3 regions of the Vibrio rhizosphaerae genome follow, and region 2 is predicted to be linked to each of the others. Evidence: predicted binding sites of a transcription regulator. Region 2 holds the regulator's gene; each other region holds the start of a gene.

Region 1 (10,351 bases), 1.3 Mb from region 2:
CGGCAACGACCCCTGACATCTGTTTCGAACTCATCACCCAAGTGCGTCAGAACCATCCGGATTTACCCATAGGCCTGCTTGTCTATGCTAATCTGGTTTATGCCCGTGGTATTGACAACTTTTATCACCGTTGCCAGCAGGCCGGGGTTGATTCAGTGCTCATCGCAGATGTCCCGACCAATGAAAGTGAAGATTTCATTCATGCGGCTGAAAAACACGGGATTGAACCGATTTTCATTGCCCCGCCAACGGCAGATGAGCAAACCTTACAAACCGTGGCATCACGTAGCAAAGGTTATACCTATCTCCTTTCCCGTGCAGGGGTTACCGGTGTCGAAACCAAAGCCGGAATGCCGGTTGATAACCTCCTGAAAAAACTGAAAGAATATCAGGCACCGCCGGCATTACTCGGATTTGGTATTTCAGAGCCGGAACAGGTAAAACAAGCGTTGGCAGCCGGTGCCGCAGGCGCAATCTCAGGTTCAGCCGTGGTGAAAATTATTGAAACCCACCAACAGGATGAAGCAACACTTCTGACACAACTCCATCAGTTTGTCTCAACGATGAAAGCAGCGACCCAAAGATAAGCTGCCTGACAGGCGGTTTCCGGTAAAGAAACCGCCTATCATGCCACATTCGCTTATTCAACCCCGTTTAAAGAAACAATAATTTTACAATTACGGATTATTTAGCATATTTTCCTATTCTCGATATCTTTTGCCAAACGTTTGCGTAAATTTTCTATCTATTGAGATTTTTGATAACAGATACCTTGATCAGGAAAAGATAACAGTGTAAAAACCTAACCGGAATATTTACCCATAAATGTTAACAATGTTGGTGGGTAATCCTAGGAAATTGCAAATACATAACACAAGGGTTACGGAAGTGTTAAAACAAAAGAGTTTATTATCAAATATTGGTGTTCAGGTTGTCATCGCGATGATTCTGGGTTCAATTGTCGGCGCAACCATGGGACACGACGCTGCAATGTTCTCACCACTCGGCGCGATTTTTATTAATCTGATTAAGATGCTGGTCATTCCATTGGTCGCCGTTGCACTTATTTCAGGTGCCGCCGGTTTGGGGAACAGTCATTCCGCAGGTAAAGTCGGCGCAGTGACTTTGGGGTACTTTGCCGTCACTTCTGCACTGGCAGTCGTCTTAGCACTCTTGATGGGACACATTTTCCAACCCGGCATCGGAATCGATGTTTCAGGTGTTGAAGGCATGTTCTCTTCAGAATACGCATCAAAAGGTGAACTACCTACTTTTTGGGCAACCATTATCGGGATGATCCCAACCAACGTTTTCCAGTCACTGAATAACGCAAATATTCTGCAAATACTGGTATTCTGCCTCTTCTTCGGTGTGGCTCTGGCTAATCAAAGTGAAGAAAAGCGCCAACCGATCATGAATGGTGTCAATACAATTGTTGATGCAATGGTCTGGATGATCAACAAAGTGATGGTCATCGCACCAATCGGTGTTTTCGGCCTGATGGCAGAAGCCGTCGGTACATTCGGTTTCAGTGCTCTGACCGTTGTACTGAAACTCTTTGTCGTTTATGTCGCAGCGATTCTGATTTTTGGTTTTATTGTCTATCCGCTGATGATTCAGCTCTTTACCAAAACTTCCGCCCGTAAATTCATCAGTGCCATGAAAAAACCACAAGCCGTTGCACTGTCAACTGCTTCATCCATGGCTACGCTGCCAGTGACAATGGATACGGTTGAAAACGATCTTGGCGTCAGAAACTCAACTGCATCATTCGTCCTCCCACTGGGTGCGACAATCAACATGTCCGGTAACGCAATATACTACGGACTGGTTGCAATCTTCTTTGCCCAACTATTCAACATCGATCTGGGTATTGGCTCTTACATCGCCATTATCGTCACCGCGACATTAGGTGCGGTGGGTCAGGCAGGTGTTCCCGGTCCTTCTTTCTTGGTGGTTGCCGTCTTGCTTGCAGCAGGGATTCCGATTGAAGGTCTGCCACTGTTGTTTGCACTGGATCGTATTTTCGATATGATTCGTACCGCCCTGAATATCACGGGTGATGCCGCCTGTGCTGTGATTGTCGATGCCCTCATCGAAGAGCCGGAAGCAGAAGAAAAAGCGGTTGAACAAGAAGCGTAATCAAAGTTGTATGACTGATTAAGCGAATTGATAAAAAACCACTCGTCATTGAGTGGTTTTTTTTGTCATATATGAATCGGATTCAATCCATTCATCATGAACTACAGTGACCCTGCTTCGCCATTTTCAGCTTTTGAATCGTTTTCTTCGCTTCTTCAGCATTCACTGCTTCGAGATCGGCTCCGCCAACAAATACCCCGAGCTTAATATATTGTTTAATAAAATAATTCTCGCCGCTCTTGGTTGTGACCGATAACAGATTCGGAGAAAACTCCGATTCAGTTGAAATCTGATGTGCTTTATTACCGGCAACTTCTTTATAAAAGAAAACATCAGGTGCTGTTTCACCGACACATTCGCCATCGACCCACACATCTTTTTTCAATGCACCACCTAAAGCACCTGAACGATAAATATATAACCCGGCATGGCCTTGAGAAGGCGGGTTAAACGCTTTTGCTTGATTGGTTGTTGCCTCATCTTCCAATGGAACCGACGCACAACCCGCAAATAAAACAGAAGCACAAGCTATAGCAACTAGCTTTTTATACATGATGAATTTTCCTTGTTATTTAAAATTATATACATCACTCGTTATCGTCATGATGAACCAGCGATATTCCACCGCCCTTGTCTGCTGTTAAATACCACTTATTTGTCAATTCGACTGCATGACTTATCAAGCAAAAACATTATAAATAGATATATGAATGATAAAACGAATATGCATGCGATAATCTGATCTAGCTCTGAATAATCAATAAGATGTGTAATAAGATATATAAAATAAATTACATATAAATATATTCTTGGATGGATCTACGCCTCGAATTTGTTTCATTTTTACACAAAATTCCAGCACAACAGGAAGGAATAAACCGGCGGTAAACTCAGACTCAATTACAGGTATCCGGATCCGGATCAAACCCGTCAGAAATCGTGACAAAACGTGATCTGGCTATTCAGATAGCCGCCAATTTTAGTTAGACTGTACCGCTCTTTAGTGAAGGACTGAATCCCCATGAAACAACTGATCGACTTTATTCCACTCATTGTATTTTTCGTGCTGTTCAAGCTGTACGATATCTATGTGGCAACCGGCGCCCTGATCATTGCCAGTGCGCTACAAATTGCCATCACCTACTTTTGGTATAAAAAAGTCGAAAAAATGCAGGTCATTACATTTGTTCTGGTTGCTGTATTTGGAGGGATGACAATTTTCCTCCATGATGACAACTTCATTAAGTGGAAAGTCACGATCGTTTATCTGGTGTTTGCCATCGGCCTGACCGTGAGTCATCTCATGGGCAAATCGGCGATTAAAGGCATGTTGGGTAAAGAACTGCAACTCCCGGACGATGTCTGGTCAAAAATCAACTGGGCCTGGGTGCTCTTTTTTGTTGTCTGTGCCGCGATTAATATCTATATCGCTTTCAGATTACCTTTGGATGTCTGGGTCAATTTCAAAGTCTTTGGTCTGCTGATCGCAACGCTGGTCTACACCTTGTTAACCGGTGCATATATTTATACGCGATTACCCAAAGATAAAGATAATCATCAGTAGTTCGAAAAACGTGAACTTGCATCGGTTCTTTCTTGCATCTGTGTGAAATCCGATGCACCATCTGTTATTGTTTCGAAGTTGGATGAATTCATTGTATTTGATTGATGAATCAACGCTTCTCCTGAAAGCGTTCAACATACGTAGTACGAAATTATGAAATCTGAAGTAAATACGCCGAAAGGCCAGCTCCTTTCACGAACGCTGGCGATGCCGGCGGATACCAATGCAAACGGTGATATTTTTGGTGGCTGGATTATGTCCCAGCTCGATTTGGCCGGCGGTATTCTGGCAAAAGAAATTTCACACGGCAGAATCGTGACCGTTTCCGTCTCGAGTATCACCTTTAAGAAGCCGGTCAGTGTCGGTGACGTGGTCTGTTGCTATGGTGAGTGTGTCCGCATCGGTCGGAGCTCAATGTCAATCGAGCTTGAGGTCTGGGTTAAACCCGTTCATACACACGGTATCGGTGAACGGTTTCAGGTCTGTGAAGCCACATTCAACTATGTCGCCGTCGATAGTGACGGACGCCCGAGAATGATTGAGCTTCACCCATAAGATAGTCATGATGCTCCCGACGTCACCGGCCGGAGAGTGAACCCAAGTCGGGTGAGTGACCCGGCTTTTGTATAAGGATATAAATATGTGGTATGTCATATTTTCTCAAGATGTAGAAAACTCTTTAGAAAAGCGGATGGGTGTCCGGCCGCAGCATCTGGAGAGATTACAGCAATTACAAAATGAAGGGCGCTTACTCACCGCAGGTCCTCTGCCTGCGATTGACTCAGAAAATCCGGGAGAAGCCGGGTTCACCGGGTCAACCGTCATCGCTGATTTTACCTCTCTGGATGAAGCCAAAGCATGGGCAGACGCAGATCCTTATGTTGCAGCCGGTGTCTACCAGTCTGTTATCGTCAAACCCTATAAACAAGTTTTTTAACGATCTGAGAATAGCATTTCATGATAAGAAAAATATGTATTGCAGTTGGGCTAAGTGCTGTCTTAATCGGTTGTAGTAGCCATGGTGAACAAAAACAGCTGGAGCTGCTTGCAGCCAACCGTGCGAGTATTCTTCATGCTGAACTTCCGATTAAGTCCGGCCCATTGTCCATTATGCGCGCCTCTTCAAAGGGGAATGTCATTGAGATCATGATGATTTATAACAATGATGCACCTAAAGCCAAGTCAACCCAGTCACTTTTAACGCAGAGTATTCAGAGCTACTGCACCAGTGCAGAAACCAAATCGAATCTCGATGCGGGGCTGGCCTATCGGATAAAAATCCGCAACACCCGCGGACAGCTAATGATTGATCAATTGATCGACCAGAATACTTGTAAACAACTCCAACAGAAAAAATAAGCCAGCCGGCTGATTGTTTCCATTTGGTTCTGTTTCGCTCAAGCGCCCCGGTTTCGGGGCGTTTTGCTGATCCGCAACCGCTAGACGATAACCTGCGCTTTCCAATGCGCCCGAAGCGTTTTGGCCGCTGCAACCATATTGCGTAATGCAGCTTCTGTTTCCGGCCAGCCTCGGGTTTTCAAACCACAGTCAGGATTGACCCATAACCGCTCTGCCGGAATAGCTTGGGATGCTTTTTTCAATAACTCAACCATCCACGCCTGAGATGGAATGTTCGGAGAATGGATGTCATAAACCCCGGGTCCAATTTCATTTGGATAATTAAACGCTTCAAATGCATCCAGTAGTTCCATATTTGAACGAGAGGTTTCGATCGTAATCACATCGGCATCCAAAGCCGCAACGGATTCAATAATCTCATTAAACTCGCTGTAACACATATGCGTGTGGATCTGCGTTTGTGGCACAGCACTGGACGCAGCAATGCGGAAAGACTGGACAGCCCAATCCAGATAAGTCTGATGATCACGTTTCTTCAACGGTAACCCTTCTCGAATTGCAGGTTCATCAATCTGAATAATATCAATTCCGGCGCTTTGCAAGTCAGCAACCTCATCACGTAATGCCAGTGCCAGTTGCTGACTCATGGTTTTACGGGGAATATCTTCCCGCGGGAATGTCCAGCATAGAATGGTCACAGGGCCGGTCAACATCCCTTTCATCTGTTTTGAAGTAAGAGACTGGGCATACTGCGACCATTCTACCGTGATGGGTTTTTCACGCTCAATATCAGCTACGATAATGGCAGGTTTGACGCAGCGTGAACCATAACTCTGTACCCATCCGAAACGGGTGGTCTGAAACCCGGATAAGTTCTCAGCAAAATATTCCACCATGTCATTTCGCTCAGCTTCACCATGCACCAGAACGTCAAGTCCCAGCGCTTCCTGCCGCTCAACCGCTTCATGAATATGGGCTTTTAACGCCGTTTTATAATCGCTTTCAGACAAATGTCCCTGCCTGAAATCGCGACGCAACTTTCTGATTTCACCTGTCTGAGGAAACGAGCCGATGGTGGTGGTTGGTAAGAAAGGTAACTGCAGCGCTTCTTGCTGATAAATGGCACGTTGCTGATAAGGGAGTGATCGGGTCGCCAGAGATTCGTTAATCGCTTCAACACGCTGGCGTACATGCGGTTTATTGACCTGTTGAGAGGCCCGGCGCTGTTCAATCGGGAGGCTATATTTCCGGCATGCTTCAATCGCTTGGGTATCCCCGTCTAACGCAGCCCCCAGTAATCCCAATTCTGTCACTTTCTGTCGGGCAAAGGCAAACCAACTCTGCATGGCTTCACTCAGGTCGGTTTCCAGTGAGAGGTCAACCGGACTATGAAGTAGCGAACATGAACTCGCAATCCACAATCGCTCACCAAGCTGTGCTTTGAGAGGCTGTAACTGCTTAAGTAATGCCGCCAGATCGGCGCGCCAGACATTGCGTCCGTTAATGACGCCCACCGACAAGACCCAATCAGCAGGGAGTTTTTCGCTAACTTGATCCAACTGCTGTGGAGCGGAAACGACATCGATATGCAGTCCATCAACCGGCAAGGCGGTCACACGCTCTAACACATCGGTGATGGAATCAAAATAAGTGGTGAGCAACAACTTAGGGCTTCCCTGCTTATTTTTTCTCTGTAATTGCGTGTAAGCCGTCTGAAACGCATCAAGCCAGACAGGCTCTAATTCCAGCGCCAGAATCGGTTCATCAATCTGAATCCATGCCACGCCCTGTGCCGCCAATTTATCCACAATCGTTTGATAGGCGATGACTAACTGAGGCAAGAGCGATAGTCGATCAAATTCCGCTGTCACGGATTTACCCAGATACAGATAACTCAATGGTCCGAGTAACACCGGCTTCACCTGATGCCCTTGCTGTATCGCTTCATCGACTTCATCAAAGAGCTGTGACCAGCTCACCTTAAACGTATCATCGGCTGAAAATTCCGGCACGATGTAATGGTAATTGGTATTGAACCACTTGGTCATCTCAGAAGCGGCATTGCCATCATGGCAGCTGCACTCTTGCCGCGACTGACCTCTGGCAATGTTAAACAGCGTATCCATATCGATATCCCCGTCGCGGTGACGTTGCGGGACATGGCCCAATAACAGTGACGTATTCAATACATGATCATACCAGGCAAAATCTCCGGCGGTCACAAAACGCAGCTGGTTGTCGGCTTGTAGTGTCCAGTTCTCCTGACGGATCGATGCCCCCGTTGCAGCCAGCTGAGGCAAGTCAAGCTCTCCGCGCCAATACCCTTCTAAGGCAAATTTGAGTTCTCTTTTTTCACCGATACGGGGAAAGCCCAAAATATGTGTAGTTGTCGCCATATATACCATCCTTTTCATTGATCATTGCTTGTCGTAAGTCTTTGATACTGAGTTCGCTTGCAGACAAATACAGATGTCTGGATGGCTAAAATATCGTACAGAATGTACTCGCTGCCAAACGGCAATTATTCAACCAGTACATTAATAAAATTCATCATCATAAAAATAAATTGAAATTAATTAACCCATATAGACGTCTGGATGTTTACATGTGTTTGATTTCAGCGTAATTTAGTAAAAATATTCAACATGATTCATCATGAATGAGGAAAACTCATGTTAGAAATCAAACACCTCAAAACCTTGATTTCACTCCGAGATACCGGTTCTTTAACGGCAACGGCGACGGCGCTGCATCTGACCCAGTCAGCGCTGTCTCATCAGATCAAAGATCTCGAGTCGCGGATTGGCAGTCCGTTGTTTCTCAGAAAAACCCGTCCGGTCCGATTTACATCCGAAGGTGAAATTTTGCTGCGACTGGCTGAGGATGTATTACCGCGAATGGCTCAGGCAGAACATCAAATCGCCAGTCTCAAAGAAGATGTCAACGGACGTCTGCATATGGCGATTGACTGCCATTCCTGCTTTCAATGGCTGATGCCCGCACTCAAGGAATATCAACTTGGCTGGCCCGATGTGACGCTGGATTTTTCTTCCGGTTTTGGTTTTGAACCCCTCCCCGCCCTGCTGGCAGGAGAGCTTGATCTCTTGATCACCTCGGATATCATGCCGCGCTCTGAAGTTCATTATGAGCCGTTGTTTGATTTTGAAATGCGTCTGGTGACCGCGATCAATCACCCGTTGGCTGACGCAGCAGCCATTCAACCGGCAGACTTAGCCGGACAGACCATGTTAACTTATCCGGTACCAAAACAGCGCCTCGACGTGTATAAACACTTTCTTCATCCGGCGGGTGTCGAGCCGCTGAAATGGAAACAGGCAGACAATACGCTCATGTTGGTGCAGATGGTTTCAGCGGGCTTAGGCGTGGCGGCACTACCCAATTGGGCGATCAGCGAATTTTCCCGCCAGCGTCTGATCACCAGCAAACCTCTGGGGCAAGGATTATGGCGACGACTGTTTGCTGCCGTACGGCATGGAGAAAAAGAGAAACGCTATTTACAGGCTTTCTTTGCCACCGCCCGGCAACAGTGTAAAACCCATTTGGAAGGCATAAAAATCGCCTGACAGAAACGACTTCCGCCAGTTAACTGGCGGAAGGTTGTGATTATAAAACTTTGGCAAGAAACTGTTTTAACCGAGGATGAGGCGGTGATTCAAACACCACGTGCGGTGTATCGTCTACCAACAAGGCCCCTTCTTCCATGAACAAAACGCGATCGGCGACCTCTTTGGCGAATCCCATTTCATGAGTCACAATCACCATCGTCATACCTTCCGCGGCCAACCCCTTAATGACATCCAACACTTCACCAACCATTTCAGGATCAAGCGCCGAGGTTGGTTCATCGAACAACATCAAATCGGGTTCCATCGCCAGTGCCCGGGCAATCGCAACACGCTGTTGTTGCCCACCGGACAAATGAGAAGGATAGTTGTTCATCCGCTCAGCCAGACCAACGCGCTTCATTAACGCTTTCGCCGCCGCTTCAACCTCTTTCACCGGACGTTTTGCCACTTTCAGTGGTGCCAGCATCACATTCTCTAACGCCGTCTTATGGGGAAACAAATTGAAGCTTTGAAATACCATCCCGATATTTTGCCGCAACTGGTTGATATCCGTTGATTTCGCGTACATATCCGTCCCATCAACAATAATTGAACCTTCGTTAATCGCTTCAAGTTGATTGAGTGTCCGCAAGAAAGTTGATTTCCCTGAACCGGAAGGCCCGATAATCGCAACAACTTCACCTCGTTTAACCGTCGCACTAACCGATTTCAGTGCATGGCAACCATTGGGATAGAATTTTTCAATCCCGCTGGCAACAATCATTTCTTCACCGGAGTATTGATGATTAGTCACTAGCCGATAACCTCTTTTCTAACATTTGGATCGCCCATGAAAGTGAGCCGGTGACAAGCAGATACAGCGCAGCAACGGTAAACCAAACTTCAAAGGGAGCAAAACTACCAGCCACCACTTCCCGGCCTGCTTTAGTCAGATCGGTGATTGAAATAACCGAAACCAATGACGAATCCTTAATCAGATTGATAAACTGCCCGGCGAGCGGTGGTAATGTTCTCTTAAAAGCTTGCGGCAGTATGACATACAGCATCGCCTGCGGGTAAGTCATCCCCAATGAACGTGCAGCTTCCATCTGACCACCGGATACCGACTGAATCCCCGCCCGGATAATTTCTGCAACATAAGCACCGGTAAATACAGACAGTGCCACAACGCCCGCAGTAAACCGGTCCAAATCCAGTACGGTACCGATAAAGAAGTAAACGATAAAAATCTGTACCAGTAACGGCGTACCGCGAATAATCTCAACATAAGTCAGGGAAAGGTCCCGGGCGGTCTGGTTTTTAGCAACCCGCATCAGCCCAAAAATCAGGCCCAGAAAAATAGCAAAGAATAAGGAGATGAAAGAGATTTTCACCGTCACCCAAAGCCCGACGGCTATCGGGCCAAATTTCCAATCTTCGACTCGGGCAATGGTATCCCCTTCAAAGACTAAATCACCATTACCAATTGCCCGTTGGTCATAGGATTGAATCACTTGATCGGGGGTGCCATTATCAAATTTCACAATGATAGTCTTGCCTTCGATAACAGACACACCATCACCATGGGCACGAATATTCTGCATCTCCGTATTAATGATATAAGGCCATAATCGATCCCAGTGCCAGTTGTAATTAATCGTTTTGCCGGAGAAATAAATTCCCCCCACCAGCAACACCATCATTACAGCATAGATGCCAT
Region 2 (10,351 bases):
AGCACAACTCTGAGCACAATACCCAGCGTTATTATTGAGACTCACTCGATATCATCCGCGAGGAGCGGCAACACTTTCACGAATCACCAGTTTTGTTTCCAACAGGCGTGAGCCCGCACGTACATCGTGTCCCCGAAGGACTTCTAACATCATCAGCATCGCCTGACGGCCAATTTCATATCGAGGCTGAGAAACGGTGGTTAACGGTGGATCACAATACTGCGCAAAATTAATATCATCGAAACCAACTACGGATAAGTCCTGAGGGACTCTCGCGCCTAAGCGTTTCGCTTCCTGAATCGCCCCGATAGCCATCATATCGTTGTGACAAAAAACGGCGCTCGGTGGATCAGACAAACCTAAAAGGAGCCGAATCGCTTTTACTCCGGCTTCAAAACTGAAGTCACCTTTATAATGATAGGCAGGATTCATCGTAATGCCGGCACGTCTTAAAGCCTGCATATACCCTTGATGACGGAAATGACACAGAGCAGCAGAATCGGGACCGGCAATCTCACCAATCTTTTTATGGCCCATTTGAGTGAGATAGTTAACGACCTCAAACGCCGAGGTCAGGTTATCAATATGGACAGTCGGCAACTCCAGCTCGGGGGCGTACTCACAGGCCATCACCATCGGCGGTAAATTTTTCTGCTCCGGTTTACTGGCATCAAATGGTAAATCGGTACCAAGAAGTAACATGCCGTCGGCTTGTTTGGTGAAAACCAAATTGACAAAAGAACTTTCCCGTTTCTTCTGTTGCCCACTATCACCAAGTAGTACTAAATAACCATGCTCGACAGCCGCATCCTCAATACCACGAATAATTTCAGTAAAGTACGGGTCACAAATATCGGGAACGATCGCAACAATTGTTTTCGACTCGTTACGTCTTAAATTTCGTGCCAGTGAATTCGGAGAATATCCGGCTTCAAGAACTGCATCTTCAACCCGTTTTCTTGTCGTTGGCGACACTTTTTCGGGATTCATCAATGCCCTAGATACGGTCGCGGTTGACACTCCCGCTAGTTGAGCAACATCCTTCATTGTCGCCATACATTAAAACCCTCTTTCAAAATAGTATTTGCTATAAAACTGATTGATTGCACACACTTTTGATATATCTATCAAGAACTTGATGAATGTGCTTCCATAGTTTAAGCATTTCTACGGATAAAGTTACGGTCTATTTAACACTTCTTACATCATAAACGAGAAATGGATCACGATACATAGGTTTTATGTGGCAACCAAAAGACAAATCAAGTCAACGCGCTTCCCACCGACTCAATCAGGAGCGGGTCATTATGACAAATCGTGTGGTTCAACATCGAGTGACCACCGTACTTTCCCCGCAAGCGGTAGGCGTTGAATGACAGGTTTGGCACTCATTAACAGTTTTTGCATCATGGGCCGGGTCATTGTTTGCATTAATAGCTGCCAGCGATATTTCCCGGCTCGTTTTGCCATCGGCGCCGGAGATGGACCTAAGACCGTACAGGTTGCGTGATCAAACAGAGGATGAACTTCCAAAGTCTGCTTCACTTGTCTGAGAAAATCCTCGCCAAGTTCGGCTTGATTTGATTCAGCTTTAAATAACGTCAAATAACTGAAAGGCGGTAATAATGCCAGTTTCCGTTCATGCAATGCACTCATGGCAAAATGGCGGTAATCTTTCTTGAGTAATGCCTGCAGTAAAGTGTGCTCCGGATGATGTGTCTGAAGAATGACCTCACCAGGCTGACTGGCTCGTCCGGCCCGACCTGCGACCTGAATGAACAGCTGCGCCAATCGTTCAGATGCACGAAAATCATGGCTGTATAAAGCACTATCAACATCAAGTAAACCGACCAGTGTCACCCGAGGAAAATGATGGCCCTTGGCCAACATCTGTGTCCCGATCAAAATATGATATTCCCCCTGATGAACAGCCTTGAGAGCTGATTCCAGCGAGCCTTTTCTGCGGGTACTGTCCCGGTCAATCCGGATCGTGCGATAGTGAGGAAAAATTTGCGCCAGTTGGCTTTCCAACTGTTCGGTCCCGACACCCACGGTGGCCATCTGTGTCGAACCACAATCATGACACTGATGTAATACCGGGCGCTGAGAACCACAGTGGTGACAGCGAAGCTCTTGTGTCACCTGATGATAGGTATAACGGGCATCACAGCGCTGACAATGGGCGACCCAGCCACACTCATGGCACATCAATACCGGCGCATATCCCCGTCGGTTGAGAAACAGTAAAACCTGATTCCCGACCTGCAAGTGCTTTCTCATTTCAGCAATCAACGGTGCCGATAGTCCGCCTTCAAGATAAAGCCCTTTAACATCCAGAACCCGATGGGTCGCAGGGACGGCATCACCAGCCCGTTGTGTCAAAGTTAAGTGGTGATATTTACCACTGAGCGCATTCTGTAAGGTCTCAAGAGCAGGCGTTGCTGACCCCAAAACAATCGGAATCTGTTCAAGACTGGCACGCATGACCGCCACATCCCGCGCATGATAACGTAAGCTATCCTGCTGTTTATACGAGGCATCGTGTTCTTCATCGACGATAATAATGCCTAAATCAGCAAATGGCGTGAATAAGGCAGAACGCGTACCAATGATCACGCCGGCATGGCCATCACGGGCTGACAGCCATGCGTTCAGCCTTTCCGTCTCATTGAGCCCAGAATGCATCACCACCACCGGCACCATAAAACGAGAGCGAAAACGCTGAATTGTTTGCGGTGTCAAACCAATTTCGGGCACCAGAACCAACGCTTGTTTTCCTTGCTTCAGAACCGGTGCAATCAAGTTTAGATAGACTTCCGTTTTCCCCGAACCGGTGACTCCTTCCAATAAATAACAACCAAATTCATGCTGGCTGTTAACCGTCGCAATCGCAACGGACTGCTCCATATTCAGTTGTGGCTTTTCTTCTTCGTCTTCCAGTAACTCAGGCCACGGCTGAGGCGTCGGTTTGCGCTCAATCGCTTCAATCCACCCCTTTTCCTCCAGCGTGTTCAAGACCTGACGACTGATTTCCTCATCGACGAATGTTTGATGACTTTGTATACCGTTTTCCAGCAAACGCAGTACTTTAGCCTGCTGAACCGCACGGCCAAGCCCCTGCATCAGCTTATCCCGTCCGGCGGATGTCAGACACCACTCTCGCAAGGTGGTAAAATCTGCCGCCTTTCCTTTTCTCAATGCTGCCGGCAATGCATTAGATAAAGTATCGCCAAGTGGATATTGATAATACTGGCTGCACCAGATAAACAGTCGAAATAAGCTCGTCGGCCAGACAGGCTGATCATCCAATACGGCGCGAATCGGTTTCAGCATATCCGGGCTCAGCTCTGATTCATCTCCGAGCGCAGTCACAATGCCAATCAATGTCTGCCGCCCAAACGGCACGGAAACCCGGCCACCGATCACAGGCTGACAATGTGCGGGTATCAGATAGTCGAACTGTTTATCTAAAGGGACAGGTAACGCCACTCGGGCAATGGATGGATGCATATCACTGAACATCAGATGTAAAAATCATGGACCACAGTCTAATCGAAGCGACGGTGAAATTCGAGGCAGCAATGAGAATGGTGAAAATAACAGCAAAACTAGTTGATCCCCGCTCATGGATTCTTTAATATAGCGCGCCTTGATGATGCGGATACCCGTATCACAACCGATGTAAGACGATATGATTAACTGACATGTGGTGTCCGGCAACGATCCGGATAGCGACATGGCCCGATTTTTGAGGTTCTCCCATGAAAACTGGTATCCATCCAGAATACAAAGTTGTAAGCGCAACCTGTTCTTGCGGCAACGCTTTCGAATTCAGATCAACACTGGACAAAGATTCTCTGCACTTGGATGTTTGTGACAAATGTCACCCATTCTATACTGGTAAACAACGTATCGTTGATACCGGTGGTCGTGTAGATCGCTTCAACAAGCGTTTCGGCGCGCTGAGCAGCGGTAAAAAATAATTTCTCTTCACTGAGAATTTTAAAAAGGACACCAGCAGGTGTCCTTTTTATTTTCCCAAACCCATCCCCACACTCCTGATACCAACCTTATTGCCGTCAGTCATCATGACCTATCGATATAGTACTGATTTGCCAATATCAATGTAATCGTTGCATAAAACAGAATATATCAGCATAAACTCCTCCAACCTCTCCATATTTATGTGATTTTTAAATACATAATGCCATGAGTGCCTAGGCAGATCCCCTCACATCCATTAGAATGATGTCTCTTTCCCTGTAACTTTTCCGATCAACATTACAACGAGACGCGACCCTTATGTCTGAAGATAATCACCAAGATTTAACCCCCGAAGAAGCATTTCGCCAGAAAGCTTTGGATTATCACGCCATTCCGACTGCAGGAAAAATTGCAGTCACCCTCACCAAGCCAGCTGATACCGCTGCAGATCTGGCTTTAGCCTATAGCCCCGGCGTTGCCGAGCCTGTTCGTGAGATTGCGCAGGATGTCGATAATATTTACAAATACACCGCAAAAGGAAACACCGTTGCCGTTATCTCTAACGGAACAGCGATCCTTGGACTCGGCAATCTAGGGCCAATGGCATCTAAACCGGTGATGGAAGGAAAAGCATTGCTTTTCAAACGATTCGCCGGCCTTGATTCATTCGACATTCAAGTGAAACACCGTACTATCGATGAGTTCGTCGAGACGGTTGCGAATATTGCCGATACGTTTGGTGGCATTAATCTGGAAGATATCAAGGCACCGGATTGTTTTGAAATCGAACGGCGTCTTATCGAACGTTGTGATGTACCAGTATTCCACGATGACCAGCACGGCACAGCCATTGTCACTGCGGCAGGAATGCTCAATGCCATTGAACTTCAGGGCAAAGATCTGAAAGAGTGTACGATCGTTTGTCTGGGTGCCGGCGCAGCTGCCGTTGCCTGTATGGAACTGCTGATCAAATGCGGGGCCATGCGTGAAAAAATCTATATGCTTGATCGTAAAGGGGTGATTCACACTCGTCGTGATGATCTGAACGAATACAAACAGTTATTTGCCAATAATACGGATAAGAGAACGCTGGAAGATGTGATTCAGGATGCTGATTTATTCCTTGGCGTTTCAGGTCCAAATCTGCTGCCACCGGAAGCATTAGCCCTCATGGCAGAAAAACCGATTGTCTTTGCCTGCTCAAATCCAGATCCAGAAATTAAACCGGAGCTGGCTTATCAAGTTCGCAACGATTTGATCATGGGAACAGGTCGTTCTGACTACCCAAATCAGGTCAATAACGTTCTGTGCTTCCCGTTCATCTTCCGTGGTGCCTTGGATATTCGGGCGAGCGAAATTAACGATGAAATGAAAATAGCAGCGGTTGAAGCGATTCGTCAGCTTGCAAAAGAAGCAGTACCGGCAGAAGTCTTAAAAGCGGCCAGTGTCGATAGCCTTTCATTCGGCCCCGAGTACATCATTCCCAAACCGATGGATCCTCGCCTGCTGCCCCGGGTAGCCAGAGCCGTAGCTCAAGCAGCCGTTGACTCAGGCGTTGCCCGAATTTCAATGCCTGAAGGTTACATGCAGGATTAAGGCAACACACTTAATCCACAGTACAAGAAAGAGGAGACACCCAGTGTCTCCTCTTTCTTCATTTTGCTTTTAATCTATCGGTTCAGGCTGGGATATTTTGCAAGGCTTGCTGATAACTCTCCAGTTGAGCCACCTGTTTAAGATAACGTTGAATGTTCGGATAAGAAGATAGATCGGCCCGCATGTCGGCTAGCTGTAATACCAGACTCATCTGAAAATCAGCACCGCTAAGCTGCTCTCCGGTAAACCATGTTCGCTGCGCTAGCGTGTCATCGATATAACGTAAAAAAGTAGAAACGCGAGGCTCAATGACTATCTGATCCATCTTATTGAGGAAGGAACCAATCAACGGACGCAACAAGAATGGGAGCTTTTCTCTTGATTTGATAAAGATCAGCCGCATCACCAACCACATCATGAACGAGCCTTCAGCGGCATGTAACCAGTAACGATAATCCAGTAATGCCTGACCCGACTCAGGCCGGAAACGATGTTGGTGATCGTAGGCATCGATCAGATATTCAATAATGGCACCCGACTCGGCAATCGTCTGTTCGCCGTCAACAATCGTCGGTGACTTACCTAACGGATGAATGGATTTCAGAGCATCTGGTGCCCCCCAAGTTTTCGGGTCCCTGCCATAATGAACAACTTCATATTCGAGCCCGAGCGCTTCCAACAGCCAAACCACACGTATGGCCCGGGACTGCTCAAGGTAATGCACATAAATCATACCGACGTTCCTTCTGCTCAAGACGCTTCTGCTCATCTCAGGAAGTCACTCTGTGTTAGTTACATGACTTCCTTTCGAGAAAATACCGCGGATTACTCATCATAAGATTCAAATTCAATGCCCATTGCGGTCATCATGGCTTTTGCTTCGGTCGGAATATCATCCGGACGATCTTTACGCAAATCTTCATCCGTCGGCAAAGGCTGCCCGGTATAGGCATGTAGAAATGCTTCACACAAAAGCTCACTGTTTGTTGCATGACGTAAGTTATTGATCTGGCGTCTGGTCCGTTCATCCGTCAATACTTTAAGAACTTTCAACGGGATAGAAACCGTAATTTTCTTGACCTGCTCGTTTTTCTTACCATGTTCAGCATAAGGACTTATATATTCACCATTCCAATCAGCCATTGCTTCCCCTCATTGCCGGAATCCATCATTATTATCAAAAAAAGTAGGTGTTAATTTTAGCTTTATTTACTGCTATAAGCAAAGACATATAGACGTCTGGAAGTATTGACGTCTTATTGAAAAATCAGTAGAGTGAGCAACCACACTCAATCCGTGTTGGTTGAGGCTGTCAGTCATGAACGCCACCTGTCACCAAGTAGAAAGGAATCACATATGAGCACTCGCAAACCTGCAACTATCGCCGTTAGAACGGGTATTGAGTCAGACACGCAGTACCATGCTGTCGTTCCGCCGATTTATCTCTCAACGAATTATGGATTTCCGGCATTCGGAGAAGTCCCTCAGTATGACTATACCCGTTCCGGTAATCCGAACCGCGGACTTCTGGAACAGGCACTGTACGAGCTGGAAGGCGGTCAGGGTGCCGTCATTACCAATTGCGGGACATCCGCGCTCAACCTCTGGGTCTCTACTTTTATCGGCCCTGATGATCTCATTGTCGCACCTAATGATTGTTATGGTGGCACCTATCGTTTATTCAATACCCGAGCCAACAAAGGCGACTTTCGGGTGTTATTCGTCGATCAATGTGACGAGGTTGCACTGACTGAGGCTCTGGCCCAGAAACCAAAACTCATTTTGCTGGAAACCCCATCGAACCCGCTGGTTCGCGTCGTCGATATTCAAAAAATCTGCCAACAGGCCAAACAGGTTGGTGCTTTAGTTGCCGTGGACAATACTTTCCTGACTCCGGTCTACCAACAGCCAATATCTTTGGGTGCTGACTTTGTGATCCATTCTACGACCAAATACATCAATGGCCACTCCGATGTGATTGGCGGCGTCATCATCAGTCACAGTAAAGAACACGCAGAACAGCTTTCCTGGTGGGCCAACTGTATCGGTGCTTCCGGCACACCATTCGATAGTTATATGACGCTCAGAGGGCTTCGTACCTTGAGTCCGAGAATGCGTTGCCATGAAGAAAACTCGCTGAAAATACTCGCGTACTTGCAGTCCCACCCTCTCATCGGGACCATTTACCACCCAAGCTTACCGACTCATCCCGGTCATGAGATTGCGAAAAAGCAGCAAAGTGGCTTTGGTTCGATGCTTAGTTTTGAATTTGCAGGGAGCTATGAAGAGTTGCAACAATTTGTCAGCCGGCTCAAGCTGTTTTCATTAGCGGAATCACTCGGTGGTGTCGAAAGTTTAATTTGCCACCCGGCGACGATGACTCATCGTGCGATGGGTGAGGAAGCGCTCCACAAAGCGGGAATTTCGCTACAACTATTACGGCTATCAGTCGGCTTAGAAGATGCTGATGACTTGATTGCCGATCTGGATCAATCCCTGAATTGGGTAAAGGAGAATCGTTGATGACCACCGTACGCCACCTCCATAAATTCGGAGGAAGTAGTCTGGCTGATCCGGCATGTTATCGCCGCGTTGCTCACATCCTCAAAGAGTACTCGCAAAGTCACGATCTGGTTGTGGTTTCTGCCGCAGGCAAAACAACCAATCAACTCATTGCTTTTATTGAAAATCTCACGGTTGCACCGCAGCAGGCTCAAGAAATTTTGGCTCAAATCCAACAATTTCAACGTCAGTTGATTACCGAATTGCTCGAAGGCGAAGCCGCTCAGGCATTGACGAACCGGCTCGGTGATGAGTGCATGACCCTTGCAAAACTCACCGCCCCACTGACAGCGGCTCAACAGGCATTTGTGCAGGCTCATGGTGAGATGTGGTCATCTCGTTTAATGGCCGCACTACTCAATCAGCAAGGATTAATGGCGATTGCACAAGATGCCAGAGCCTTTTTACGCGCTCACCGGGAGACACAACCGGAAATCGACCGGGCTCAGTCTTATCCGCTGCTCAAAGAAATTCTGGCGCAACACGGTCATCAGCGGATCGTGATCACGGGCTTTATCGCACAAGATGAAGCCGGTGAAACCGTGCTGCTGGGACGCAATGGTTCCGATTACTCGGCGACCATCATTGGTGCACTGGCAGAAGTCGAACGGGTAACCATCTGGAGTGATGTCGCCGGTGTCTACAGTGCTGACCCCAGAATTGTCTCCGATGCCTGTCTGTTGCCGTTACTTCGTCTGGATGAAGCCAGCGAACTGGCGCGCCTTGCCGCACCGGTCCTACACAGTCGAACATTACAGCCTGTCGCACAAAGTGCGATAGATCTGCACCTCCGGTGTAGTTACGACCCTGAAGCCGGCTCAACCCATATCGAACGAGTGCTTGCTTCAGGACGGGGAGCCAAAATTATTACCTCTCTGGATGAAGTCTTGCTGATTGAACTCAGTTTCTCACGCGGACACGATTTCCAGCGGTTATACAAACAAGTGATCGAGCAGCTCAAACGAGCCCAGCTTACACCACTTGCTTATGACAAACAGGATGACCAGTATCGCATCCAGCTTGCTTACACGGCTGAAATTGCGTCTGGTGCTTTATCTTATTTGCAAGATGCAGCGATTGAAGCCGAAATCCGCCTCAAAGAAGGTTATTCACTCGTCGCAGCTGTCGGTGCAGGTGTGACTAAGAATGCGAACCACTGTTTTGGCTTTTATCAGCAGCTCAAACAGGCTCCGATTGAGTTCCTGTGCGAATCTGAATCAGAATTAAGTCTGGTTGCGATACTTCGTCAGACTCCCGTAGATACGTTTGTGAATCAACTGCATACCCATCTGTTTCAGGCACAGAAACGTGTCGCACTCGCTCTCTGTGGCAAAGGCAATATCGGTTCGAGCTGGCTTAAGCTGTTTACAGAGCAGAAAGCCGAGCTGGAAAAACGTCGCGGGATGAATTTTGAACTGGTTGCAGTCATTGATAGTCAGACCTACTGGTTTGATGAACAAGGGATTGACCCGACAAAAGTCGAAGCCCATTTTATTGAAGAATCCGTCCCGAATGATGGGCAGGAATGGCTGTTCAAGCTAGGACAAATCCGCGGCTATGATGATGTGATTGTGCTGGATGTGACAGCCAGTGCTGAACTCGCTTCACAGTATATTCAGATTGCAGAGCAAGGAATGCATCTGATTTCCGCCAACAAGGTCGCAGGCTCTTCCAGTAGTGAATACTACTATCAAGTCAAAGACTCTTTTGCAAAAATCAGCCGTCACTGGTTTTACAATGCGACGGTTGGCGCGGGTCTGCCAATTAATCATACGGTGAGAGATCTGCGGGAAAGCGGCGATGAAATTGTCGCCCTTTCCGGGATTTTCTCAGGCACATTGTCCTGGCTATTCCAACAATATGATGGCTCCGTGCCTTTCAGTGAGTTAGTTGATCTGGCTTGGCAACAAGGCTTAACCGAACCGGATCCGAGAAATGATCTGGATGGTTCCGACGTCATGAGAAAACTAGTGATTCTGGCGCGTGAATCCGGGCTGGATATTGAACCCGATCAGGTCACGGTCGAATCGCTGGTCCCGGAGGAATTGCAATGCCTCTCCTTAGATGACTTTCTTGATCAAAGTGCCCAGCTCGATATCCAGCTGGCTGAACGTCTGGCCAAAGCACAGCGGGAAGATAAAGTGTTGCGTTATGTCGCTCGTTTGGAAAAATCAGGAAAAGCCTCTGTCGGCGTAGAAGCATTACACCG
Region 3 (10,351 bases), 1.7 Mb from region 2:
ATGACATTGGTGATAAGGTTTTGATCGAAACCAGTTTGATCATTAGCCGTATCGTCGGTGATGAGAATCTCTTTCGAATTGGCGGAGAAGAGTTTTGTATTACCTTATTCGATGTCGATTTGGATGAGGCCAAAAAAGTCGGTGAAAAGCTTCGCCACACCATCAGCAATCACCTGTTCAGCTTTGGTGACAAACGTTTACAGTTAACGTTAAGTATCGGAATCTGTCGTTACCGCAACGGGGATAACCTCTCTGACATCCTGAAACTGGCCGATATTGAGCTTTATAAAGCGAAGAAAAATGGGAAGAATCAGGTACGAATTTGTCAGACAGATTCCTCCTCGCTGAACGATGAGGTTTACAAATCAGCTTAATGTAGCGTTGCTACATGCCTTACTGCCTCCGATTACTCGTTCTCATCGTTATCTTCATAAACCACATTATAATTTTCAGTATAGTTACAATGTGGCTGGCGACTACAGGTAAAGAATCGCCGTCCCTTATAATCGCCCTGCGTCGCGACCCGAATAACCATCGGGCTGCCACATTTTTTACAGAATCGAACTTCTTTATCCGCTTCAATCAAATCAATATGAGCCGCCAGAAGTCGCCGTAACCGACTAACCTGATAGCTATATTTGATGTTTGCTCCAATCAAAGGAATATTGGCAGAGCGACAGACACTCAACAGCAGTTTTTCACGTTCAATCTTCGTCTTACTCAATGATTTCCCATTATCGAGTTCAATCACAGCCCGGGCTTCAAATGTTCTGGGATCACAGACGACAAACTGAAAACTATGTTTTGAAATCTTGTGGCTGGCAATAAAAATGTCTTTTTTCTTTTTCAGTCCGGTAGGAACTAATAACTGCGCCATGTTCACTTTGGCAAAGACAATCCCCTGCTCCCCAACCGCTTCAATTAATGCACGATAAAATATACTCTCTGCGGGGTTGAGCAACGGGCCGAATCGTCGATAACTATATTCTTGACTGTCATCTTTTTTAATGATGTAACGCTGCGCAAAAAGAAAGAATAAAACTAACAATGCAACAATAATAAAGATGTTCAGCATCGGAATGAAATACCTCCAGTGATGCGCTTTAGTGCAGAGCAGGCATGTGCCATCCCCATCGATCACACAAACCCGTCAGATAAAACAGAGTGTCCGGTCAATCCGAATGATCAATCATCGCCGACAGCTGAGAGATATACGGTTCTGAGTCTGGTTATACCGTTTCAAAAATATACTGATCCATCATGCCCACGAGTTTACCGATTTCCGGTTTGGTAATCGTGTCATTGGCACCCAATGTCAATGCTTTATGACGGTTATCATCACTCATCAGGGACGAGAACATGACAATTGGAATATCACGATATGAGTTATTATCTCTCAGTCGTTTCACCAAGTGCATTCCGTCCATACGAGGCATTTCCACGTCTGTCACCACTGCATCAATCAGCTCCCGAACCTGAACACCTTCCTTCGCGGCGGCTTGTTCAATACTCATTAATTTTTCAAAGGCCTCACCACCATCTTTACAGGCAATGACGTTATAACCGGCAGAGCTCAGGGTGTCTTGAATCAGACTACGAATAAATGCAGAATCATCAACGACCATGACAGTCTTCGCATTTCTTTTACTGACCATTTTCTGATTCAGGTCGATGCTTTTATCCACTCTGACATCATACTTTTCCATACTCAGTTCAGGGTTAATATCTGCAATGATTTTTTCAAAATCCAAAATCATAATCAGATGCCCTTCTTTGCGCACGACGGCTACCACACAATCTTGCTCACCGGCTTCAAGAAACTGACTTGGCGATTCAACATCATTCCACGAAATCCGGTGAATTCTGCTGACACTGTCGATTAAGAATCCATTTGTCATCCGGTTAAAATCCGTCACGATAACAAATTTGCTCTCCACATCCGGTGACTTCGGAATACCGAGCCAACCAGCCAAATCAACCAACGGCGTGAGGATATCCCGGGAAGAAAATACACCAATCATATGTGGCTGAGCATTCGGATAATCTGTGGTTTCCGGAACCTGAATCACCTCCCGGACTTTTGCTACGTTAATGCCGTAATAACAAGTTTTAGTGCCTCCGTTCGGTAGACGTTTTTCTATATGAAACTCGATAATCTCAAGTTCATTGGTGCCGCTTTCTGTCAAGATCGTACTAGTTTGACTCATACCACTCTACTTCTATTCTGGATTGATCCGGGCTGTAAAAACAGCAACTTTAACATTGTTATTGTAGATCTTATCTACCCGACTATCGTTATTTTATCGGTGAATAAACGAAAGAATATGACCAGTATCTGATTGTTTCATCTCAAACAAAACTTTCTCTTTCATCAGAGCAGCGCCGATCACATAGATGTTCCGTCATTCATATTGTCAGGGTTTCAAAAAAATAACAATAAATTCATCAGCTAAGTCAGCGTCAGTATCATCAGCTAATTTACTGAAACGCACGGCAGATACAAGCGCTGCTATCACGAAAATAACTTTAGAAATTTCATCATAAATTTTGGCAAAGATCACAGAGAAAAGGTGACTTATTCCCTGAGCATTGCCGGATAGATTGTATACTTTTTATACGGATTGTTGAAACTATTGCATCATTATAAAAAGTCATCCGAACAGTATGTGGTACCCGTTGGAAAACGATTGGAAGAGCAAAAATAGAAGGAACATACAATGAGACGCGATGAGCTAGGTATTTGTTTATCCCATGAGATGCTGGTAGACAATTTAGATTCAACTTTTACCTGTATCCGTGCTTATAAAGCCGTAGCCAATGATGTCGATGATTTGCCTCCTTTGCTTGCATTTCCTCAAATGAAAGGCAAAGACGTCCTATTATCGATGAAAGGCAGACACAAACTGATATGGCGAGCTGATTTCTTCTGCCCCAGTTTTCATAAGTAAACAAATTCCATCAATAAATCTGACCATTGTCTGTCATCTCATTTCTTGTCACCACAGATAGGCCAACCGCTCCGCAGCTGGCACTTATCTGTGGGAGACGGTTGGCATCTCTGTTTTTATGATGTTGCGTATCCATCACGCAATGTCAACTGGCAACTTGGAGTCAAACACCAATAACATTCAAAGATCCGTGTTAAGCATCCTTGATTTCTGCTCGACATATGAGATCGATTCGGTTAACTTTAGATGTATAGACGTCCAGATAGATTTATTGTGAGAGTGATACTGTGCCGATAAAGATTCCTGATCAACTTCCTGCAACGGATGTTCTTTTTCGAGAGAACATTTTCGTCATGCATGAATCTCGAGCTTCTACTCAAGAAATCAGACCGCTCAAAGTGCTGATACTGAATCTGATGCCTAAGAAAATTGAAACCGAAACTCAATTCTTACGGCTGCTCTCGAATAGCCCGCTACAGGTCGATGTTGAACTGTTGCGGATCGATGATCGTCCGAGCCGCAATACGCCCGAAGAACATTTAGACATGTTTTATCGGCAATTTGAGATGGTGAAAGACCGTTACTTCGACGGCTTAATTGTAACGGGCGCACCACTAGGATTGGTTGCTTTCGAAGATGTGGTCTACTGGCAGCATCTGGAATCCATCATTCAATGGGCCAGAGATCATGTCACTTCGACTTTATATGTCTGCTGGGCGGTTCAGGCCGGACTGAATATCCTCTATGGATTGCCAAAGCTGACGCGAAAAGAAAAACTCTCCGGGGTCTATACGCATTCATTGCAGAAAGACTTTCATCCGCTGATTCGCGGATTTGATGATTCTTTTCTCGCCCCGCATTCCAGATATGCAGATTTTCCGGTTGACTATATCCGGGAAAATACCAGCCTTGATATCCTTGCTGCTTCTGAAGATGCCGGCATGTATCTGGCAACCAGTCCGGATAAACGTCATGTGTTTGTCACGGGTCATCCCGAATATGATGCCTTCACATTACACAGTGAGTACGTTCGGGATCTGGGTGAAGGCTTAGAACCGACAATTCCGGTCAACTATTACCAGAATGACAATCCAGACAATCAACCCATTGCCAGTTGGCGAAGCCACGGACATCTGTTGTTTTCAAACTGGCTAAACTATTGTGTTTACCAACAGACTCCCTACGATCTGGAACACTTCAGTGAAGATAAATTCACCAAAGATGATTAAGAAACAACAGTATCAGATGCAAGAGCGGCCTGAACTCAGCAGGCCGCTTTTTTTATCTGCGTCGCAAGATAAACACGACCATATTCCCTCACCGTAGAATCACTTTATCATCGCTCAAATAAACCAGAGCATAATTAAGCGGAGGCCGTGTGACACGTCGATTGATTCTCGGGTGGTGGTTCATCATTTCAGGTTGCAGTCATACAGCCCCCGGAACGGCTGAACATCACCGGATTGCCGATGCCAGAATTACCCTGAGTATTGCCTATCTTCAACGTCATGAACCTCAAAAAGCCTTGTCCAACCTGATCCAGGCCGCCGAAATCGCGCCTCACTATATTCGATTGCAACTCGCACAAGCTTATTACTATGAAAAAGTGGGGGAAATAGACAAAGCCAAGCAGCAATATATATTGGCCTTGAGCGAGCATCCGAATCATCCGGATGTATATAATAACTATGGTACATTCTTGTGCAAACAAGGGGATGTCAAACAGGCACAACACTATTTCGCTGAGGTTTACTCAAGAAAAAACTACCCTCAGATTGCTGCCAGCTATGAGAATGCTGCGCTTTGCGCATTAAAATCCGGGCATACGTTACAAGCCAGTCAATTTTTCGTGCAGGCACTCAATCATGATCCAAAACGATTCCAATCTCAGTTCTATCTGATTGAGATCGCAATCAAAGCCCGGCAGTTCTCTATTGCCAGAACACGCCTCGCTACTTTTGTTCAAGATTTCGGGACAACGGAACAATCACTGGCATTTCAGCGTCAACTTGATTGAAGCTGTTTTGCTGGTGATGTCTTGCTGCTGTTAGTCACGCGGCGTTCGCGGCCAACGCATTGGGTGATATGGTTTTAACTTGTGGCGTTGTTTGTAATGAAGACGTCGACGTTTTAAAACATATTGTGTGCGGTGAATTCGCAAATATTCCCGAATCACCAGCCGAACGAATAAAATCAGTCCTATCGCGAGCATAATACCAATCACGATCAGAGCCGGCCGACATAACCAGTCAGGTTTACACGGAGCATAAAAGAAAACCTGAATATCCATCACCAGACTCCTCTCAGGATAACGGACCGACCATCATTCAGGCACCAGACACAGATTATCTTCGCCTTTTTGGTCGTCTTGCACGTTTGATCACTCGTTCAGATTTCAATCGATGCCTTTCTTTGTAATGTAACTTACGCCGGGCCTGAACATATTTTGCGCGATTTTTAATCCGGATATATTCACGAATCACAAGAATAACCAGCCACATCACCGCACTTGCCATTACGACATAGAATGTATACATCAAAGACTGGCATAACCAGTAAGGTTGACACGGCAGGTACATGTCAGCATCCATTTCAACCTCCCTGAGCCTATTCAGGCTGAAGTAAACTTCTTGTGTAAACCTAGCACGATTTCAACGTATGCACATTGTTCTCACTAACATTTTTCACTTTTACACCAATATCACTTCAAGAGACATGGTTTTTTACAAAGTGAATAAATGCCTGATTTGCATAAGAGAGATAACCGTCATTCCGCCATGCTAGTGCCAAATTTACAGGTACCGGTGGTTCAAAAGGGATCGCACAAACACCCGGTTCCTGATCTGTCACCAACTCAAGTAATGCACTGATTGCATATTCACGTTTGACGATCTTTAAAATCATCGGGAGCAGATTAGTTTCAAATGAAATCTGAGCATGGAAACCATGTGCCTGACAGGCCTGTTCAATGAATTCACGGTGGTAATAACCGGGTTGAAAAGTCACCAGCTCGTGTTGTAAAAAGGTCTCCAGACTGATGTGAGAAGCAGCGGCCAACTCATGATGTTGACTGACAACCGCGACCATCTGTGATGTCAGTAATGGGTCAACACTTAATCCCTCCGGGATATCTCGGTTCAAAATCACACCGATATCCAGCTCTCCGGCCAACAGCATACTTCGGATTGACTGACCGCCCGCCTCAACCACCGTCATTTTCAGGTCCGGATAGTGACTCTTAAAAGCCATGACAATTTCAGGGAAAAAATAAGACCCCGTCATACTCGGCGTCCCTAAACGCACCTCACCCTTGACCAATCCTTTCAACTCATTCATTGCCAGATGCGCATCATCAACCTGTTGTAAAATACGTTGGGCGTACTCATACAGTATCTTCCCTTCATCGGTCATACTCACTCGGCGCTCATCTCTTTTGAGCAGACGCGTCCCCAACTGCTGCTCAAACTTCTTAATCGAAATACTCAATGCTGACTGGGCAATATGGAGCGACCGGGCGGCCGCAGTAAAACTTCCGAACTGGACAATCGTAGTAAAATGCTTCAGTTGACGAATTTCCATAATATACAAATTATATAGCAACAATATTTTTAATATATTTTATTAATTAAGGCGCTAATGTTACGTTGGTCACAAGATAAACGGCAGGACAAATGAATGATCGAACGTCACACCCCTCAATATCGTCAGGTTTCTTTTGGATTAGCGCTCGGTGCTTTCATTGTCTTCTGTAATTTATATCTTTTTCAGCCGATTCTCCCCCATATGGCCGAGCTGTATCAGCTATCTGAAACGAAAGTGAACTGGCTCTTCGCCGCATCCACGCTCGCTCTATCGGTCACTTTAGTACCCTGGGCAATCTGTTCCGAGGTATTCGGACGCCGAAAAGTGATGATGATTGGCCTGCTGACACTCCCTTTACTCGGTCTCGCCCTGCTGCTACATCCGACATGGTGGACTCTTGTGGCTGCCCGCGCCCTGACCGGTGTTGCGATCGCTGCGTTTGCCTCCGTTGCCGTCGCCTACATGGTTGAAGAGTTTTCACCGCAGGCTTTTCAAGCCGCAATCGGCAGTTATATTGCTGCGAATTCATTAGGCGGGATCTGTGGACGAATTGCCGGAGGTAATCTCACCGATTTATTTAGCTGGGAGACTGCTGTCGCTGTCGTCAGCGTTTTGAGTATCGGCGGCGCATTCTATGTTTATTTCCGGCTCCCGCCGCAACAGCATTTTACACCTCGCAAAGGACAGTTTTTACAACATCAACGCTCCGTATTAATGCACCTTCGTCAACAGAAGCTGTGGCTGGCTATGTTGTTTGGGGGCGCAAACTTTGCCCTGTTTGTGAATCTGTACACTGTGATGGGGTTTCGTCTGGTGGCTGCTCCCTATTCGATCCCCGTCGGTCTGGCATCACTCATTTTTATCTGTTATCTGGGAGGCACCCTGAGTTCGCGTCTGACATCCCGCTGGCTCAGACACCATAATACCGTCTCCGGATTGATTGCCGGAACCTGTCTCAGTCTCTCCGGGATGTGGCTTGCTATGATAGAGTCACTCCCGATGATCATCATTGCTTTAATCTGTATTAGTTCTGGTGCCTTCTTTAGTCATACACTGGCTTACGCTTGGGTCAGTCAGCACGCCAAACAGGCGAAAGCAACTGCAACTGCGCTTTATTTGGTGCATTATTATCTGGGAGGAAGTCTTGGCGGGTTCTTTCTGATTGCTTGCTGGCAGTACGGAGGCTGGCACATGGTGGTCGCCGGAGGAACCATCATCTATTTGTTTTTGTTTACCTTATGCTGGCGTTTGAAAGAATTCGATTCTTTTCAGGCACAACAACATACCAACTCAGCTTAGATTTCATGGTATCCTGCCGACAAATTTTTTACGCGGTAATCTTACATAATGAACTCTCAATCAAGGCATACATTGATTCATCAAATGGTCGAACAATGGCTGACTCAGGTGGTCATCGGCCTCAACTTATGTCCTTTCGCGGCGAAACCCTATAAAAACAAACAGATCAAAATCCATATCAGTCCGGCACAACAAGAAGCGCAATTACTGGAAGATATTTATCAACAGTTACGCGAATTAGACACAACACCGCCGGAACAACTGGAAACGACCTTGGTTGTCGTCCCTGATTTTCTTTCATCATTCGATGACTACAATCAGTTTATTGACTGGATCGATGCCTTGCTGATACAGCATCAGTGGGAAGGTATTTATCAGGTTGCGACGTTTCATCCCGATTACTGTTTTGCCGGAAACCATCCTGAAGACGATGACAATCTCACCAACAAATCTCCCTATCCGATCTATCATCTGATCCGTGAAGACAGTATTGAGAAAGTCTTAGCACACTATCCGCACCCCGAATTCATTCCCGACCAGAATATTCAACGAATAAAAACCTTAACGCCCGCCGCAAAAAACAGCTTGTTTCACTATTTGCTGGCTGGCCAATCAAAGTAACCTCTTCCCCAATGAACAAAGCCAGTGTGATTGACCACACTGGCTTTTGATTGTCGCTTAACGGTTTTCTTGACTCAAAGACAGATCGATTAACCGTGATATTTCACTGAAAACTCATGATCATTGATAATCACCGCAATCGTGCTACTCGCATTAAACGTGGAATCATGACCAAAATCAGCAACATTCACATTGTTAATACTCAGATGCGTTTGTCCATGTTCAGATGTCACTTCAACATGTTGATCCAGATATTGCTGAATCGCATCATTATTCTGATTATCTAAGGCATCGGCTAACAGGTTAGATAAGTCAATCGCATCCTCACCGCTATGGAAATCCTGAATCTTATCTACAGAAGAAGAATCCAAAACAAACAGATCTTTACCTGCGCCACCAATGAGCAAGTCTGAACCATCCGCATGATGGCCATCTCTCGAGCCACCAATCAAGATATCATTACCTGCACCACCGGAGAGATAATCGGCACCGGACCCGCCGATCAGAATGTCATTGCCATCCCCCCCATATAGATGGTCATCATTATCTCCGCCATCCAGTAAATCGCCTTCGCTGCCATAACTACTGACAAGCGTGTCATCACCGTGACCACCCTGTAACCAGTCTGCACCACCAGAGCCGCCCTCAATCCAGTCGTTACCACCATGACCATCAATATGATCATTGTCATGTGAGCCAACCAAGTGATTGTCTTTATGGTCACCATCGGTTTGCCAGTAACTCCCGGCTTCAAACTGAGCGATTCGGTCTGCATAACTGGCGGCCATTGCTTCATGGTCAGTAATCACATCAACAGAACCTGTTGGTGTCACATCACCATTCACCGTTGGATAAGCATCGCTACCCAGAATCGAATAATCCCCGGTCACACCATTGGTTACATCCGCCAGTGCAACTGTTAATTGATGGGCACCACCCTGATCCCAATAGACAATTTCGACCGTCTGATATCCGGAACCATCGACAGTAAACGTAAAGGTATCAGTGGTTGCAGACTGAATACCGTCGTATGCGGCAACCACCACACCATCGATCTTGATCTGATAACCATCATCAGCCGTGACCTTGATTGAATAAGTCCCACTATCGAGAGCAACAGCCCCGGTTAAACGAACCACAGCATCTGATGAATTTTCCTTATCAGTGAAAACAACCGAACTATCGTCTCCGGTCCGCTCCAGCCATTCTTCCAGATTAGTTCGACCATTCAACCAATAAGCTGCATCGTACCCTCCCAAATCATGGGCGAATAAATCACTCCGATAATCCACTTTGGTGGAAGTAAACTCAGCGTTGGGATCCTGATTTTGGATAATCGCTAATGCATCAGCCAGGCTATCCACATTGTTCCAATGATTTGCCCAGCCTTCCTGATAGTTATAGAACTCACCATGAAGTCCGGTGCTCACCGACGGTGTCGCCTGCCCGGAAACTTCGAAGTTCAGAGAACTGGTGGCTGAATCACCATCATTATCTGTCACAACGTAATTAAATGAATCGGTTGCCGTTGTGCCTTTATCCAAAGCAGCTAACGCATCTTCATTGGCATCATAAGTGTAGTGACCATCGGCATAAACTGTCAGCGTTCCGTAATCACCGTGGATCACGGTGACACCATTATGTTCAGTGCCATCCTGCCATGTCACCGAAGCCATGCCATCAGCACCGGCATCGTAATCAACCGTCCCGGTCACAGTTGAATCAGGATGAGAATCCGGATGGTAATTCAGACTGGCAACAACCGTATAACTATCCGTTTCCCCTTCAGGGGTGACAACGGTTTTCGAAATAGAGCCGTCTTCTTTCTTAAAGCCTTCAATATCAACACGATACATGACACCATCGATCTCGACGTCAACATAATCGGTCGTCAATGTAAT

The links. Region 2 encodes MetJ, which represses methionine synthesis genes. Its sites were predicted from a motif close to TTAGACNTNTANANGTCTAA; they were not measured.
Region 1: the regulator MetJ is predicted to act here: its motif matches at 7,651-7,670, upstream of metE (5-methyltetrahydropteroyltriglutamate--homocysteine S-methyltransferase).
Region 3: the regulator MetJ is predicted to act here: its motif matches at 3,191-3,210, upstream of metA (homoserine O-acetyltransferase MetA).

The regions. Positions count from the first base shown of each region.
Region 1 covers NZ_AP024903.1:1,548,321-1,558,671, reverse strand. The annotation lists gene trpA (tryptophan synthase subunit alpha) at 1-587, shown strand, start outside; gene OCV37_RS06655 (dicarboxylate/amino acid:cation symporter) at 841-2,142, shown strand; gene OCV37_RS06650 (DUF2846 domain-containing protein) at 2,237-2,695, opposite strand; gene OCV37_RS06645 (septation protein A) at 3,164-3,706, shown strand; gene yciA (acyl-CoA thioester hydrolase YciA) at 3,860-4,261, shown strand; gene OCV37_RS06635 (YciI family protein) at 4,347-4,643, shown strand; gene OCV37_RS06630 (GspS/AspS pilotin family protein) at 4,664-5,065, shown strand; gene metE (5-methyltetrahydropteroyltriglutamate--homocysteine S-methyltransferase) at 5,146-7,461, opposite strand; gene OCV37_RS06620 (LysR substrate-binding domain-containing protein) at 7,738-8,649, shown strand; gene OCV37_RS06615 (amino acid ABC transporter ATP-binding protein) at 8,690-9,415, opposite strand; gene OCV37_RS06610 (amino acid ABC transporter permease) at 9,438-10,351, opposite strand, start outside.
Region 2 covers NZ_AP024903.1:281,600-291,950, reverse strand. The annotation lists gene cytR (DNA-binding transcriptional regulator CytR) at 52-1,056, opposite strand; gene priA (primosomal protein N') at 1,306-3,510, opposite strand; gene rpmE (50S ribosomal protein L31) at 3,762-3,983, shown strand; gene OCV37_RS01220 (malic enzyme-like NAD(P)-binding protein) at 4,303-5,580, shown strand; gene OCV37_RS01215 (glutathione S-transferase family protein) at 5,663-6,313, opposite strand; gene metJ (met regulon transcriptional regulator MetJ) at 6,406-6,723, opposite strand; gene OCV37_RS01205 (O-succinylhomoserine (thiol)-lyase) at 6,937-8,103, shown strand; gene OCV37_RS01200 (bifunctional aspartate kinase/homoserine dehydrogenase II) at 8,103-10,351, shown strand, end outside.
Region 3 covers NZ_AP024903.1:1,956,813-1,967,163, forward strand. The annotation lists gene OCV37_RS08320 (GGDEF domain-containing protein) at 1-374, shown strand, start outside; gene OCV37_RS08325 (DUF2726 domain-containing protein) at 407-1,075, opposite strand; gene OCV37_RS08330 (chemotaxis protein) at 1,230-2,207, opposite strand; gene OCV37_RS08335 (hypothetical protein) at 2,718-2,948, shown strand; gene metA (homoserine O-acetyltransferase MetA) at 3,236-4,177, shown strand; gene pilW (type IV pilus biogenesis/stability protein PilW) at 4,327-4,965, shown strand; gene OCV37_RS08350 (hypothetical protein) at 4,996-5,238, opposite strand; gene OCV37_RS08355 (hypothetical protein) at 5,294-5,539, opposite strand; gene OCV37_RS08360 (LysR family transcriptional regulator) at 5,655-6,527, opposite strand; gene OCV37_RS08365 (MFS transporter) at 6,624-7,829, shown strand; gene OCV37_RS08370 (DUF1415 domain-containing protein) at 7,878-8,450, shown strand; gene OCV37_RS08375 (VCBS domain-containing protein) at 8,540-10,351, opposite strand, start outside.